Regions from separate parts of the Kitasatospora sp. NPDC036934 genome, predicted to be linked through region 2. Evidence: riboswitches for the same ligand, from Rfam matches in the RefSeq annotation. Region 2 holds a riboswitch; each other region holds the start of a gene.
The links. A riboswitch is a leader RNA that binds a small molecule or an ion and turns the genes downstream of it on or off. The one in region 2 is predicted to bind cobalamin.

Region 1 (2,255 bases), on a different contig from region 2:
CCCAGACTGCCGTGGGTGCCGGTGCAGCCGGGGCTGGCGCAGAACGCCGGCGCGCCCGGCGCGGGGAGGCCCTTGAGCTGACCGGCGAAGTTCTTCATCGCGGTCTCGGCCTGGATCTTGTGGTCGAAGACCGCCACGCCGACGGTCACCGCGCTGTCGCCGGAGACGTACGTCGCCCGGAGCACCTTCTGGCAGCCCTGGTCGCCGAGGATCTTGCCCAGCCCGCCGGTGGTGGAGTTGCCGTCCCAGCAGGGCTGGTCCAGCGAGACCACGGTCCGGTTCCAGGTCGCGCCGTTGACCGTCACCTGCAGGGCGGAGAACAGCGCCCCCGCGTCCTGCGGCGCCGGGTCGGTGGCAGCCTCCCAGATCGGCTTCGACGGGTCGTCCGGCTGGCCGCCCGGGGTCCCGCTCGCGCTCGACGGACCGGGGGTCGGCTTGGTCGAGGCGGTGGAGACCGCACCGCCGCCGGGCTTCTTCGGGTCGTCCTTCTTGCCGAGGAGCAGCACGCCGCCCGCGACCGCGCCGCCCACCAGGACGACGGCGGCCACGATGCCGATGACCTTCACCCGGCGCTTGCGCTTGCCGTCGGCCTCGTTGCGGTTCGCCAACGCCTCCCAGTCCGGCTCGACGCGCTGCGGCGGGACGGGCTGCGGCGGAGCCGGCTGCTGGGGAGGCTGCTGCTGCCACTGCGGCTGCGGGGCCGGCGGCTGGACCGGCTGGGCAACCGGCTGGGGCACCGGCGGGACGGGCTGCGAGAACGGCTGCCCGGGCGGTGCCACCGGCCCGTAGGAGGCCGGCGGCGGGCCGAAGCCGCCGCTCGGTGGCGGTACCGGACCCGGTACCGCCGGCTGCTGATTCTGTGCGCCCCCCGGCCCGGCGGGAGGCGTCCCCTGCGGTCCGTGCCCAGGTACGCCAGTTCCGTCGCTCATGCGCCCAGATCGTAGGGCATCCCCCCGGGCGCCCCGAGGCCCGGTGACCGTTCCGTGGCGAAACCAGGACGCGCGGCGCCCGGACCGGGGGCGTCCGACGCGCGGATCCGGGGCGCCCGGTGGGCCGCCGCATCGCCTCCCGGGCGCCACTCCAGCCCTCGGAAGACCACGAACCATCACCCGCCCGGGCACCGCAGGTCATCGCGCCAACACGCCACGCCGCACTACATGTGGTGTCGCATCGAGGAGACACCACTACATGTATGCTCGCTTCTGCTGTCGATGCAGGGGAACCCGGTGCGATTCCGGGACTGCCCCGCAGCGGTGTGCGGGCGGCTCCAGCAGCCGTACCGCGAGTCCGAGTACCTGCCGAACAGTGTGCGCCACGGCCCTCCCGCAGAGGCCGCGCCGGCACCAGAACGACCCCTCCGGGCCTCGCGGGCGGGCCGGGGAGACACCTCGCGCGACGCTTTTTGCGTTCGCGCCGTGCTCCCCTGCCCACATCGGCCCGGGTGACCCCGATCACGCCGCCGATCGCCGCCAGGAGAGAGCGCCTTGACCACCGCTGCCTCAGTCACCCTGCCCGCCCAGGGCACCGGTACCGCATTTGTCGACCCGACGGTCTCCGACCCCGGCGGCGCGCTCCTGCGGCTGCTCACCGACCGCAGCGCCGACCTCACCGAGGTCGACCCCGGCCATGTCGCCGCCGCCGCGCTGCGCGGCCGCCACGCCGGCTCGGACTTCGCCGAGCTGCGCGGGCTGGCCGTGGACGCCGCCGCGTCGATGATCGCCGAGGACCCCCAGTACTCGAAGCTGGCGGCCCGTCTGCTCGCCCTGGAGATCGTCGACGAGGCGAACGGCCAGGGCTCGGTCTCCTTCTCCGCCTCGATCGCCGTCGGCCACGCCGAGGGCCTGATCGGCGACACCACCGCCGCCTTCGTCGCCAAGCACGCCGACACCCTCGACGCGCTCATCGACACCAAGGGCGACGACCGCTTCGAGTACTTCGGCCTGCGCACCGTGCAGTCCCGCTACTTGCTGCGCCACCCGATCACCCGCAAGGTCATCGAGACCCCGCAGCACTTCCTGCTCCGCGTCGCCTGCGGCCTGGCGGTCGGCGACTCCGAGCAGTCGGTGCGCGAGGTGTCCGAGCTGTACGGCCTGATGAGCCGCCTGGAGTACCTGACCTCCTCGCCGACGCTCTTCAACTCCGGCACCCGGCACCCGCAGATGTCCAGCTGCTACCTGCTGGACTCGCCGCTGGACAACCTGGACTCGATCTACAACCGCTACGCGCAGATCGCCCGCCTCTCCAAGCACGCCGGC
Region 2 (2,255 bases):
GCACCCACCCCCTCCACCGCCCCCTCCCGCAGCGCGTCCCTCTCGCCTGGGGCGGGTGGGGGGAGGGGGGAGGGGTGAGGTGGCGAGGGGGGGGAGGTGGGGGGAGGTGGTGGGTGGGTGCGCGGGCTTTGCCCTGCGCGCCCGCTGCGGGTGGGGGTAGAGGTGTGGGCCGGTCAGATGGGGATGGTGGGGTGGTGGGTGCTGAGGAGGCGCCAGAAGCGGGGGGTGAGGGGTGGGGTGGGGGTGCGGGGCTGGGTGGTGGAGCCCCAGTGGGTGGGGATGTGGTGTTCCTGTTGGAGGAGGGGGAGGACGGCGGCGAGGTCGGCTTCCGGGACGGGGACCAGTCGGGCGAGCGGGCGCAGGTGGGGCTGCCAGCGGCCGGTCACGCACTGGCGGAGCAGCCGATCGAGGGCTTCGCGGCGGCCGGTGGCCTCGACCAGTTCGGTCAGGCGCAGGCCGAGTACCTGGGCGAGGGCGTGGGTCTGGTCCGGGTCGCCGTCCCAGTGGCCGGTCAGTTCGGCCTGCCGGTAGGTGGGGAGTGGCATTCCGATCCGTTCGGCGACGGTCTCCTGGGGGAGTTCCCGGGACAGGCGGTGGTCGCGCAGGGTCACCGGGCGGCCGCCCATCAATTGGTCGGCCGGGCACCAGAGGGCGCGGGCCAGGGCGATGAACTCGGCTTCGCCGGGCCGCAGCTCGCCGTTCTCCCAGGCGAGCACGTGACCGGGGAGCAGCCGTACGCCGTGCGCGGCCATGCCCTCGGCGACCTGCTCGGGGGTCAGCCCGAGGCCGGCCCGGTGGGCGCGGGCGGCTCCCGGCGAGAACGGCACCGGGGCGAGGGCGGCGGCGGGTGGCTTTCTGCGGCGCATGGCACCGAACGTAGGTGCGGCCGGCGGCGCGTCCCCAGCCGCCGAACGCACGAAGCGGGGCCGGTCGGCGCTGCTCCGCGCTGGGCGATCGCACAGGGCGGGTGCGTGCACGTCGTGTGACCAACCCCTCCGCGACCTCGGTTGACTCCCGGTTCGGGCGCGTGATGGGATCCTGGGGCCAAACGGAGGCATGGAGAGGAAGCCGGTGCGAGTCCGGCGCGGTCCCGCCACTGTCACCGGGGAGCACCCTCGGAATCGCCACGGCGGGTCGTCAGGAGCCGCTGGAAGGCCCGTGGGTGCGTCCGACCCGGAAGCCAGGAGACTCTCGCCACCGGTACGTCGATCCAGGGCGCGGACCCTGAGTGAGGACACCCACGCGATGCAGGCTGCCCCACCGAAGACGGACCCTCGGACAGAGCCCAGCCGCCCGCTGCCGTGCGCCCGCTGACCCGCGCCGCCGCCTTCGCGCTGGGCGCGGTCGCGGGCTACGCCGCCGACGCCCGTTTCGCCGACCCGCGCCGCGGCCACCCCGTCGCCCTGTTCGGCAGCGCCGCGACCCGACTGGAGCGGCGCCTGTGGCGCGACCACCGGGCCGCCGGGGCCGGGTACACCGCGCTGTGCGTGGGCACGGTCGCGGCCGGGGCGCTCGCCCTGGACCGTACGGTCGGACGGCGTCCGCTGGGCCGGGCCGCGCTGGCGGCCGCGGCGACCTGGACGGTGCTCGGCGGCACCTCGCTGACCCGGGAGGCGCGCACCATCGGACACTCGCTCGCCGCGGGCGACCTGACGGCGGCCCGGGAGCGGCTGCCGCACCTGTGCGGGCGGGATCCGAGCGCGCTGGACGAGCAGCAGCTCGCCCGGGCGGTGGTCGAGTCGGTGGCCGAGAACACCGCCGACGCCGTGGTGAACGCGCTGACCTGGGGCGCCCTGGCCGGCACCCCGGGCCTGCTGGCCTTCCGCGCGGTGAACACCCTGGACGCCATGGTCGGCCACCGTTCGCCCCGCTACGCCCGGTTCGGCTGGGCCTCGGCCCGGCTGGACGACCTGGCGGGCTGGCCGGGCGCCCGGCTGACGGCGCTGCTGACGGTGGCCGCCGCGCCCGAACCCCGTACCGCCTGGCGGGTCTGGCGCCGGGACGGCTCCGCGCACCCGAGCCCCAACGCCGGCCAGGCCGAGTCGGCCTTCGCGGGGGCGGTCGGCGTGCGGCTGGGCGGGAGTCTTCGGTACCCGCACGAGCCGAAGGGCGCATCGGCTTCGGGTCACGAGCGCCCGGGGGCGAATGCGGAGCCACAGCCGCGCGTGGAGCACCGGCCGGTGCTGGGGGCGGAGTTGCGGCCGGTGACGGTGGACGACATCGAGCGGGCCTGCACGCTGTCCCGGCGGGTGGGC
Region 3 (2,255 bases), on a different contig from region 2:
GCCCCGCGATCGCGTAGCCGACGTTGTCCAGCGAGACGTCCGCGACGAACCCGGTCACCGGGTCCGTCAGGTCGAGCTTCTCGTGCAGCACGCCGACCAGCTCGATGGTGCCAATGATGAAGGCCACCGCGATCGACAGCCCGGTGATGGTCAGGTTGTAGTACACCTTGCGCACCGGGTTGGAGAAGGCCCACTGGTACGCGAAGTTCATGAACGTCCCGTCCAGGGTGTCGAAGAGACTCATCCCGGCCGCGAACAGCAGCGGCAGGCAGACGATCGCGTACCAGGGCAGTCCGGCTGCCGCGCCCGAACCGGCCATCACCATCAGGGTGACCTCGGTCGCGGTGTCGAAACCCAGGCCCAGCACCATGCCGACCGGGAACATCTGCCCGGGCCGGGTGATCGAACGGGTCGCCCGGTTCAGGATCCGGGCCATGAAGCCGCGCGAGTCGAGGTGCTCCTCCAGCTCCGCCTCGTCGTACTTCCCGGCCCGCATCGAGCGGAACACCTTGAGGATGCCCAGCAGCGCCGCCAGGTTGAGCGCCCCGATCAGATAGAGGAAGGCGCCGGAGGCCGTGGTGCCGACCAGCCCGAGCCACTTGTGGGTGGCCGAGTCGTGGTCCATCAGGGTGTTCGCCAGCTGGGCGCCGCCCGCCACCAGGGCGGCCATCACCACCACCATCGAGGAGTGCCCGAGGGCGAACCAGAAGCCCACCGAGACCGGCCGCTTGCCGTCCGCCATCAGCTTGCGGGTGGTGTTGTCGATCACCGCGATGTGGTCGGCGTCGAAGGCGTGCCGCATGCCCAGGGTGTACGCGGTGATGCCCAGGCCGACCCCGAACACCTGGGTGCCGACCTGGTAGCCGTGGGGCGCGACCAGGAAGACCAGCGTCCCGAAGGCGGCCACGTGCATGGCGAGGATCACCCCCATCAGCCCGGCGGTCCGGAGGGTGTCCTCGCGCTTCCAGCGGAAGGTGGGCAGGACGGAGGGGGGCGCCGCCTCGGCGGGAGAGGCGGTTTCGGGCAGGGTCATCTCGGGATCACGCTCCAGCACCTCGTGGAATGACTTCGTGAGATGCCGTGGCCGGTCTCCTGGCTTACGGGGCTTCCGGACCCGCCTTCCCAGGCGCGCGAGGCGCCCAGTGGCATGTGGGTCCGGACAACTGTCCCCCGATCACAGTGGCGAGGGCCGCTCCGGACTGGGACCTGTTGAGGGTCCGTCACCGGTCTTCCCGAGCACCACGGCGGGGAACACCGTAGGGGTAGCACCACACCCCCGCAAGGCTGCGCACCTGTGCAGGTGTCCAGGATCACAGGTGGTGAGCTGCCAGAATGTCCGCATGCATCTCGTACCGGCCGACCGCGCGGGCCACCGCACCATCGACGGACACCGGGTCTGCGAGGCCATCGCCGCCATCGGGGACACCGCCCACGTCCGGTCCTGGGCCGAGCGGTTCTCCCTGCTCTCCGACCCCGGACGGCTCGCCCTGTTGCTCGCCCTCCACCGGGCCGGCCCGCTCGCCGTCAGCGACCTGGCGGTCGCCACCGGCATGCGCGACCCGGCCGTCTCCCAGGCCCTACGCCTGCTCCGCACCGCGGGCGTCGTCACCGGCGACAAGGACGGACGAGTGGTGCGCTACCGGCTCGTGGACGACGCCATGCGCCCCCTCCTCGACGAGTGCGCCGCAGCCGAGCACGACGAGCCGACCGCGGCGGCGGGCTGACGACCCGACCGACCTCCGACAAACCACGCCGAGACGCGGCCGGATGAGTACGATCACGATGTGCCGTCCCACCCCCACGTCTGGCCCGCCGACCGCTGGAACACCCGCCCGGTCAAGGCCCGCGTGCTGGCGGTCGCCCGCACCCTCACCTCCGCGACCCGGGTCCTGGACGTCCTCGCTCTGCTGAACCCGGACGGCATCGAGCGGTACTTCACCGTCAACCCCGGCTCCGCGTTCGCCGATCGCGCCCTGGACGAGTACCTCCACGGCCTGCCCGGCTACACCGTGCTCGACTGGGAGGACGCCGTCCGGCGCCGCTTCGACCTCGCCGTCGCCTGCGCCGTCCACGCCTCCATGCACCGCCTGGACGCCCGCCTGGTCGTCCTCCCGCACGGCGCCGGCTACAACCGCCTGGTCACCGAGTCCACCGGCGACACCGTCACCGCCGCCGGTCTCTCCCGCAACGAACTCACCCACCGCGGCCGGGTGTTCGTCGACGTCCTCGGCCTCTCCCACCCCGAACAGCTGGAC

Region 1: linked by a shared signal. The riboswitch ahead of ACZ7BZ_RS17010 (ribonucleoside-diphosphate reductase subunit alpha) and the one ahead of ACZ7BZ_RS09445 (cobalamin biosynthesis protein) in region 2 are both predicted to bind cobalamin.
Region 3: linked by a shared signal. The riboswitch ahead of nicT (Nickel transporter NicT) and the one ahead of ACZ7BZ_RS09445 (cobalamin biosynthesis protein) in region 2 are both predicted to bind cobalamin.

The regions. Positions count from the first base shown of each region.
Region 1 is NZ_JBVJQR010000010.1:40,401-42,655, reverse strand. Features, by position in the region: gene ACZ7BZ_RS17015 (hypothetical protein) at 1-737, opposite strand, end outside; cobalamin riboswitch at 1,177-1,317, shown strand; gene ACZ7BZ_RS17010 (ribonucleoside-diphosphate reductase subunit alpha) at 1,509-2,255, shown strand, end outside.
Region 2 is NZ_JBVJQR010000005.1:65,667-67,921, forward strand. Features, by position in the region: gene ACZ7BZ_RS09440 (helix-turn-helix domain-containing protein) at 174-866, opposite strand; cobalamin riboswitch at 1,063-1,190, shown strand; gene ACZ7BZ_RS09445 (cobalamin biosynthesis protein) at 1,302-2,255, shown strand, end outside.
Region 3 is NZ_JBVJQR010000011.1:88,644-90,898, forward strand. Features, by position in the region: gene nicT (Nickel transporter NicT) at 1-1,033, opposite strand, end outside; cobalamin riboswitch at 1,066-1,259, opposite strand; gene ACZ7BZ_RS18405 (ArsR/SmtB family transcription factor) at 1,341-1,724, shown strand; gene ACZ7BZ_RS18410 (hypothetical protein) at 1,785-2,255, shown strand, end outside.